Linked DNA regions of Immundisolibacter sp.. The protein of the gene in region 2 interacts with the protein of the main gene of each other region in a pairwise test. Links are inferred from orthologs where the notes say so. Each region holds a gene or a part of one and is shown on either strand. Other genes may lie near its edges.

Region 1 (3,276 bases), on a different replicon or contig from region 2:
AGCGGCCGGCGGGAGTTTCACCCCGGCATCGATTTTCGTGCCCCGCAGGGCGCACCCATCCAGGCCATGGCGGCCGGCGTGGTGGTCGGCAGCGGCTGGGAAAGCGGCTACGGCAACGTCGTCGAGATCGATCACGGCAACGGTTTCCGCACCCGGTATGCCCACAATCAGGCCAATCTGGTTACCAAAGGTCAGACAGTGAAACGCAGTCAGCTCATCGCCCGCGTCGGCCGCACCGGCCACGCCACCGGCTCGCATGTGCACCTCGAGGTGCTGCGCGGCGGTCGACTCATGGATCCGGCCGATTATTTGGGTGCGCTGGCGGCCGGCGAGCCGCTGCGCACGGCCACCCGCTGAGGCCGGCCACATGCTCCAGTCCCTAGTGCGGCGCATCGTCGGCAGCCGCAACCAGCGCGAAGTGAAGCGCTATTTCAAGTCCGTCGGGCGCATCAATGCGCTGGCGCCGCAGTTCGAAGCGCTGACCGACGCTGAGCTTCGGCAATGGACCGATACCCTCAAGCAGCGCCACGCCAACGGCGAAACGCTGGACCAGCTGCTGCCGGAAGCCTTCGCCCTGGTGCGCGAGGCGGCCGGCCGGGTGCTGGGCATGCGCCATTTCGACGTGCAGCTGGTCGGCGGCATGGTGCTGCACGAGGGCAAGATCGCCGAGATGCGCACCGGCGAGGGCAAGACCCTGGTCGCCACGCTGCCGGCCTACCTGAACGCGCTGGCCGGCAAGGGCGTGCACGTGGTGACGGTGAACGACTACCTGGCGCGCCGTGATGGCGCCTGGATGGGCCGGGTGTACGAGTTCCTGGGCCTGACCACCGGCATCATCGTGTCGAACCTGGACCAGGCGGCGCGTCAGGCCGCCTACGCGGCCGACATCACCTACGGCACCAACAACGAGTTCGGCTTCGACTACCTGCGCGACAACATGGCCTTCACGGCTGCCGACCGTGTGCAGCGCAGAAGCTACGGCATCATCGACGAAGTGGACTCGATCCTCATCGACGAGGCGCGCACGCCGCTGATCATCTCCGGCCCGTCCGAGGGCAGCACCGAGCTGTACGCCAAGGTCAACGCGCTGATTCCGCGCCTGACGCGCCAGACCGAACCGGACGGCCCGGGCGACTACCACGTCGACGAGAAAACCCGTCAGGTGCTGCTGACCGATGCCGGTCACGAGCACGCCGAGCAGCTGCTGGCCAAGGCCGGCCTGCTGGGCGAGGGCGAGAGCCTGTACGACGCCGCCAATATCACCCTGATGCATCACCTGAACGCCGCGCTGCGCGCCCACGCGCTGTTCCAGCGCGACGTGCATTACGTGGTCAACAACGGCGAAGTGATCATCGTGGACGAGTTCACCGGGCGGCTGATGCCCGGCCGGCGCTGGTCCGAGGGCCTGCATCAGGCGATCGAGGCCAAGGAGAAGGTGCCGGTCAAGCAGGAAAACCAGACCCTGGCCACCATCACCTTCCAGAACTATTTCCGCCTCTACGACAAGCTGTCGGGCATGACCGGCACCGCCGACACGGAAGCCTTCGAGCTGCACTCGATCTACGGCCTGGAAGTGGTGGTCATTCCCACGCACCGGCCGATGGTGCGCAAGGATCATGGCGACCAGGTGTTCCTGACGGTGGAGGAGAAGTACGACGCCGTGCTGGCCGACATCACCGACTGTCACAGCCGCGGCCAGCCGGTACTGGTCGGCACCGCCTCCATCGAGACCTCGGAGCTGGTGTCCGCGCGGCTGAAAAAGGCCAACATCCCGCACCAGGTGCTCAACGCCAAGTACCACGAGCAGGAAGCGCAGATCATCGCCCGCGCCGGCGAGATCGGTGCCGTCACCATCGCCACCAACATGGCCGGCCGCGGCACCGACATCGTGCTGGGCGGCAACCTGGAGGCACGCCTGCACGGCGTCGAGGATCCGGCCGAGCGCGAACGCATCCGCAGCCAGTGGCAGGCCGAGCACGACAAGGTGGTGGAACTGGGCGGCCTGCACGTGGCCGGCACCGAGCGCAACGAATCCCGCCGCGTCGACAACCAGCTGCGCGGCCGCTCCGGGCGCCAGGGCGACCCCGGCTCGTCGCGCTTCTATCTGTCCCTGCAGGACGATCTGATGCGCATCTTCGCCTCGGAGCGGGTCTCCGGCTGGATGCAGAAGCTGGGCCTGGAACCGGGTGAGGCGATCGAGCACCGCTGGGTCACGCGCGCCATCGAGAACGCCCAAAAGAAAGTCGAGGGCCGCAACTTCGACATGCGCAAGCAGCTACTCGAATACGACGACATCGCCAACGAGCAGCGCAAGCTGATCTACCAGCAGCGCAACGAACTGCTGGAAGCCGACGACGTGTCCGGCACCGTGCTGGCCATGGTGCGCGACGTGGTCGGCGCCACCGTGGACCGCTACCTGCCGCCCGGCAGCGTGGAAGAGCAATGGGACCTGGCTGGCCTGAAGGAAGCCCTGCACGACGAGCTCGGCAGCGCCTGCGACCCGGCGGAACTGGCCAGCCAACCGGACATGGACGCCGCCGCGCTGCGTGCCCGGCTGATCGAAATCATCGAAGCGGAGCTTGCGCAAAAGCAGTCCCGGGTCGAGCCGGCCGTCATGCGCCACTTCGAGAAGGCGGTCATGCTGCAGGTGCTCGACAGCCACTGGAAGGACCATCTGGCGGCCATGGATCACCTGCGCCACAGCATCCACCTGCGCGGCTACGCCCAGAAAAATCCCAAGCAGGAATACAAGCGCGAGGCCTTCACCCTGTTCACGCAGATGCTCGATCGGATCAAGACCGACGTCGCCACCACCCTGCTGCGCGTGCAGGTGCGCGCCGAGGAAGACGTGGAAGCGGTCGACCGTCAGCGCCGTCCGGCCGGCGAATACGACTACCAGCATGCATCGGCAGGTGCGCTGGAAGGCGAGGCCCAGGCCGAGGAAGCCGACCTGGCCGTGGCCCAGCGCCCATCGGCGGCGCCCTTCGTGCGCGGCATGCCCAAGGTGGGCCGCAACGAGCCGTGCCCGTGCGGCTCCGGCAAGAAATTCAAGCAATGCCACGGCCAGCTACAGTGAGCGCCGGGGCCTGATCGGGGGCGCCGCGCCATGGCCGTGAACCTCGCCGCGCCGGACGCGCTGACCCCCGTGGCCGGCGTGCGCCTGGCGGCCGTTGCCGCCGGCGTGCGCAAGCCGGGCCGCGACGACGTGGTGCTGCTGGAACTTGCCCCCGGCAGCCGCGTGGCGGCGGTATTCACACAAAACGCCTTCTGCGCCGC
Region 2 (5,309 bases):
GCGTTCGGTTTCGATCAGGCGGGTGTTCACCTGCGCCACCTGCCGGTCGGCTTCGGCCAGGCGGCTGCGCAGGCTGTCGCGCTCCACCAGGCGCTGGCGCAGGGTTCCGAGCACCTGGCCCAGCTCGTCGCCCAGCTTTTCCAGGCGCGATTTGGCCTGCGCGGCGTCGTTGGCCGATGCCGGTGCCGTGCCGGTCAGCAGCGCCAGCGCACACAGGCCGATGGCCGAAAGCGGTTTGAAAAGCGGGGGCACGACGCCAGGGCGGGGCAGGGTGTTTGAGGCGGCGTGCATAGTAAACTCTCGCCCGCGCTGGACCCAGCGCCCCCTTCGCTTTTGCTTCCGTGCAGGCCCATGGCTTTCGTCCTTGCCAATATCGAATTGTTCGCCGCATTCGCCGCGGTGGCGGCCTTGCTGGGCCTGAGTTACTCCCTCGAAGGCATGCTCGGTTACCAGCCCACGCTGCCGGGCGACGCGGTGCGGCTGATGAATGCCGGCGCCAGCGTGCTGGACCTGCGCCCGTCGGCCGAATTCGCCGCCGGACACGTGCGCGGCGCGGTCAATGTGGCGCCCGACGCACTGGCCGAGTGGGCCGCCAAGCAGCGCAAGACCAAGCCGCGGGCGGTGCTGCTGATCGCCGCGCCGCGCCAGTCCGTGCTCGGCCCATCGCGCCTGCTGCGGGCGCAGGGCTTCGAGCCTGTTCACGTGCTCAAGGGCGGCATGCGCGGCTGGGCCGAGGCCCAGTTGCCGCTGGCCAAGTGAGCCGTCGTCGGTTCTGCCCCACACCGGAGCCTATTGCATGGTCACGATTTACACCGGCGCCCTGTGCGGTTACTGCGCCATGGCCAAACGCCTGCTCGACAGCAAGGGCGTGGCCTATCAGGAGATTCCGGTCGACATGGACGTGGCGCGCCGGGCCGAGATGGAACAGCGCAGCGGCCGGCGCACCGTGCCGCAGATATTCATCGGCGCGCAACACATCGGCGGCTACGATGATCTGGCGGCCCTGGAACGTGCCGGCAAGCTGGACGCCCTGCTGGCCAGCGACTGATCGACCCTTCACTCACATCAGGAAACCTTTTCATGGCCGATGACACCGGCGCCGCGCAGGCGCCGCAACCGCAGTTCAATATTCGCCGCATCTACCTGAAGGACATGTCCTTCGAGTCGCCCAAGGCGCCGCAGATTTTCGACGCCACCACGCAGCCGCAGATCGACCTGCAGCTGGGCGCCGGCGCCGCGCAGGTCGGCGAGAACCTGCACGAGGTGGTGGTGAACGTGACCGCCACCGTGCGCAGCGGCGAGGACACCGTGTTCCTGGTCGAGGTGCAGCAGGCCGGCCTGTTCCATATCGAGGGGGTGCCGGCCGAGCAGATGGGCTGGGTGCTGGGCGTCACCTGTCCCAATGTGCTGTTTCCCTATGCCCGGCAGGTGGTGTCGGACGCCACTGTAGCCGGTGGCTTTCCGCCGCTGCTGCTGGCGCCGGTCAACTTCGAGGTGCTCTATCAGCAGCACCTGCAGCGCCAGCAGGCGGCGCCGGCCGACGGTCAGCTGACGCACTGAGCGCCGCCGCGCAGCGGAACGCGCGACGTGACTGACACCCTGGCGGTGCTGGGCGCCGGCTCCTGGGGCACGGCACTGGCCATTGCCCTGGCCCGTCGCGGCCACATGGTGCGCCTGTGGACCCTGGCGCCGGGCGACGCGGCGAGCATGAACGCACTGCGCGTGAATGCGCAGTTTCTGCCCGACATCGTGCTGCCGCCGCCGCTGACCGCCACGGCCGATCTGGCCGCAGCCCTGGCCGGCGTGGCCGGCGTGCTGGTGGTGGTGCCCAGCAGCGGCTTTCGCGCGGTACTGGGCCGGCTGGCGCCCTTGTTGCCGGGGCGCGAGATTGCCTGGGCGACCAAGGGTTTCGAGGAAGACAGCGGCAAGCTGCTGCACCAGGTGGCGGCCGAGGAGCTTGGGGCGGACGTTGCCTGTGTGGCCGTGTCCGGGCCGAGTTTCGCCGCCGAGGTGGCGCTCGGCTTGCCGACCGCCGTGACGGTAGCCTCGCCGGATGCACAGGCGGCACAAGCCTGGGTGGGCCGGCTGCACGGCGGGTCACTGCGCGCCTACCGCAGTGACGACCTGATCGGCGTGCAGGTGGGCGGCGCAGTCAAGAATGTGCTGGCCATCGCCGCCGGCATCGCCGACGGGATCGGCTTCGGCGCCAATGCCCGCGCCGCGCTGATCACCCGCGGCCTGGCCGAGGTGCAGCGTCTGGGCCTGGCGCTGGGCGCGCAGCGGGACACGTTTCTGGGACTGAGTGGCCTGGGCGATCTGCTGCTGACCTGTACCGACAATCAGTCGCGCAACCGTCGTGTCGGTCTGGCGCTGGCCAGCGGCAAAACGGTCCAGCAGGCGGTGGATTCGCTGGGCCAGGTGGCCGAAGGCGTGGTCACGGCGCGGGGCGTGCAGCGTCTGGCGGCACGGCTGGGCGTCAATATGCCGATCTGCAACGCCGTCTACCGGGTACTTCATGAACAGAAGGACGTGCGTGAGGCCGTGCAGGAACTGCTGGCACGGGAGCCATCGGCCGAGTTGTAGGGAAACGTGAGGGGTTTTTGGCAGGAGCGCCTTTGGGCGCGAAGACCTGCCCCGAGCGCGCCATCAATAACGGCGTTTGTCGTTCGCCAGCGGCACCGCTGACCTCGGTTCAGCCCGACGGACCCTCACCATCGAAGCCCTGCTGGCGCCAGGCCTCGAACACCGCCACCGCCACGGCATTGGAAAGATTCAGGCTGCGGTTGCCGGGCCGCATCGGCAGGCGCAGCACCTGCTCGGCCGGCAGGCGATGCAGCACCTCGGCCGGCAGACCACAGGTCTCGGAGCCGAACAGCAGCGCGTCGCCCGGTCGGTAGGCCACGTCGCTGTACAGCCGCCGGCCGCGGGTGCTGAAGGCCCACAGGCGCGGCGCGGCAAGACCTTGCAGGCAACTTTCCAGATCCGCGTGGCGCTGCACCGTGGCGTACTCGTGGTAGTCCAGCCCGGCGCGGCGCAGGCGCGCATCGTCCGGCTCGAAGCCGAGCGGTTCGACCAGGTGCAGCGCGGCGCCGGTGTTGGCGCACAGCCTTATGATGTTGCCGGTGTTGGGCGGGATTTGCGGTGACAAGAGGATGACGTGGAACACGGGTCAGGCACGATGAGCGATGCGGGGCTGTTGCGGACCGAACTGTGCGGACTGAGTCTGCGCACGCCGCTGGTGCTGCTGTCCGGCTGTGTCGGTTTCGGGCAGGAATATACCCGCGTGGCCGGCTTCAGCCACCGCGACGTGGGCCTGGTGGTGCTCAAGGGCACCACGCTGGAACCACGCCTGGGCAATGCCCCGCACCGCCTGGCCGAGACCCCGGCCGGCATGCTAAACGCCATCGGTCTGCAGAACCCGGGCGCGCGGGCGGTAGTGCGCGACATCCTGCCGCGGCTGGACTTCTCGGGAACCCTGTTCGCGGCCAATGTGTCCGGCGCCACGGTGGAGGAGTACGCGGAAGTCACGCGCATCTTCGACGACTCGCCGGTGGCGGCCATCGAGCTGAACATCTCCTGTCCCAACGTGAAGGCCGGCGGCGTGCAGTTCGGCAACGATCCGCAGATGTCGGCACGCGTGGTGGAGGCTTGTCGAAGAATGACGCGCAAGCCACTGATAACAAAGCTCTCACCAAACCAGACCGACATCGCCGAGAACGCCCGCCGCTGCATCGAGGCCGGTACCGATGCCTTCGCCGCCATCAACACCCTGCAGGGGATGGCAATCGACCTGGGGCAGCGCCGCCCGGTGCTCGGCAACCGCCAGGGCGGTCTGTCCGGTCCGGCCATCAAGCCGATCGCGCTGCTGAAGGTGCGTCAGGTGTACGAGGTCGCGGCAAAGCATGGCGTGCCGATCATCGGCCAGGGCGGGGTCGCCTGTGCCGACGATGCGCTCGAGTTCCTGTTGGCCGGGGCGAGCGCGGTCGGCGTCGGCACGGCGCTGTTCTATGACCCGCTGATCTGTCCGACCATCAACCAGGGCATTGCCGACTACCTGCGTCGGCACGACCATCACAACGTGAGCGCGCTGGTCGGCGCGCTGGCCTGGTAAATCCGTCAGCGGCCGGCCCGGCACAGTGCCCACACGTCGACCCTCGCCACACCGGCGCGCTTGAGGGCCAGCGCCAGCGCGCCGGCCGTGGCGCCGGTGGTCATCACATCGTCCACCACGGCCACGTGGCTCACGGCGGGCGGCTTTTGCACGGCGAACGCACCGCGCACGTTGCGCCGCCGGTCGGCCAGCGCAAGTCCGGTTTGCGGCGCCGTGGCGCGTATGCGCCGGCAGGCGTGGGCGTCGACCGGGATGCCCAGTCGCCGGCCGGCCTCGCGGGCGATGGCCTGCGCCTGGTCGTAGCCGCGCTGGCGCAGGCGCCGGTCGTGCAGCGGCACCGGAATCAACAGTTCGGGCCGTTCCCAGTGTCCGGACTGGGCGGCCTTGGCAAGCAGGGCGCCGGTCAGGCGGGCAAGACCCAGCCGGCGGCCGAACTTGAGGCGCTGCACCAGGCGGTCGAGCGGGGCGGCGTAGTGAAACGCCGCGTGAGCACGGTCCTGCGGTGGCGGGTGACGCAGGCAGCGGCCGCACACGCCGGCCACCGGCAGCGGCTGTGCACAGCGCTCGCAGGCCCGGCCCAGATACGGCAGCTCACCGCGACACGCGTCGCACAGCGGCAGGCGCTCACTGCCGGCTGCGCCGCACAGCGTGCACTGCGGCGGCAGCAGCCAGGCGAGCAGGGCGTCGAGATGTTCGTCAACTTTGGGGTTCATGTCAGGTTGACACAGTGGCGTTCACGGCTATTCTGAATGCCGCCGCCGCGGGCGGCTCGTGTCCTGCACCGTTTCCGGAGTCCGCCCTTGACCGCCATTCGTCACGACTGGACGCGCGCCCAGATTCGCGCCCTGTTCGAGCTGCCGTTCAGCGACCTGCTGCACCGCGCGCAGACCACGCACCGCGCCCATTTCGATCCCAACACCGTGCAGGTCAGCACGCTGCTGAGCATCAAGACCGGCGCCTGTCCGGAGGACTGCGGCTACTGCCCGCAAAGCGCGCACCACGAGGCCGACCTGCAGCGCGAGGCGCTGCTGGACGTGGATGCCGTGGTCGCCGCCGCGCGCGCCGCGCGCGATGCGGGGGCCAGCCGCTTCTGCATGGGCGCCGCCTGGCGCAGCCCGCGCGAGAAGGATTTCGTGCGCGTGCTGGACATGGTGCGGCAGGTCAAGGCGCTGGGCCTCGAGACCTGCGTGACGCTGGG

The links. The genes of interacting proteins can lie anywhere in the genome.
Region 1: the proteins of secB (region 2) and secA interact in binary tests that used the Escherichia coli proteins (3 or more experiments, as listed by UniProt). The link is inferred for Immundisolibacter sp. from one-to-one orthologs.

Annotation. Positions count from the first base shown.
Region 1 is NZ_JACIZD010000001.1:473,934-477,209, forward strand. It holds secA (preprotein translocase subunit SecA), read left to right. Parts: upstream 1-367; coding sequence 368-3,076; downstream 3,077-3,276. Other genes in the region: H5U26_RS02290 (M23 family metallopeptidase), read left to right, coding at 1-357; argJ (bifunctional glutamate N-acetyltransferase/amino-acid acetyltransferase ArgJ), read left to right, coding at 3,107-3,276. UniProt on the Escherichia coli protein: Required for protein export, interacts with the SecYEG preprotein conducting channel.
Region 2 is NZ_JACIZD010000009.1:63,654-68,962, forward strand. Bases 1-2,820 are described here. They hold secB (protein-export chaperone SecB), read left to right. Parts: upstream 1-1,080; coding sequence 1,081-1,560; downstream 1,561-2,820. Other genes in these bases: H5U26_RS10815 (peptidoglycan DD-metalloendopeptidase family protein), read right to left, coding at 1-252; H5U26_RS10820 (rhodanese-like domain-containing protein), read left to right, coding at 352-759; grxC (glutaredoxin 3), read left to right, coding at 797-1,048; H5U26_RS10835 (NAD(P)H-dependent glycerol-3-phosphate dehydrogenase), read left to right, coding at 1,588-2,583; H5U26_RS10840 (tRNA (cytidine(34)-2'-O)-methyltransferase), read right to left, coding at 2,693-2,820. In the rest of the region: more of H5U26_RS10840, read right to left, coding at 2,821-3,166; H5U26_RS10845 (dihydroorotate dehydrogenase), read left to right, coding at 3,179-4,111; H5U26_RS10850 (ComF family protein), read right to left, coding at 4,117-4,824; biotin synthase BioB, read left to right, coding at 4,861-5,309. UniProt on the Escherichia coli protein: One of the proteins required for the normal export of some preproteins out of the cell cytoplasm. It is a molecular chaperone that binds to a subset of precursor proteins, maintaining them in a translocation-competent state.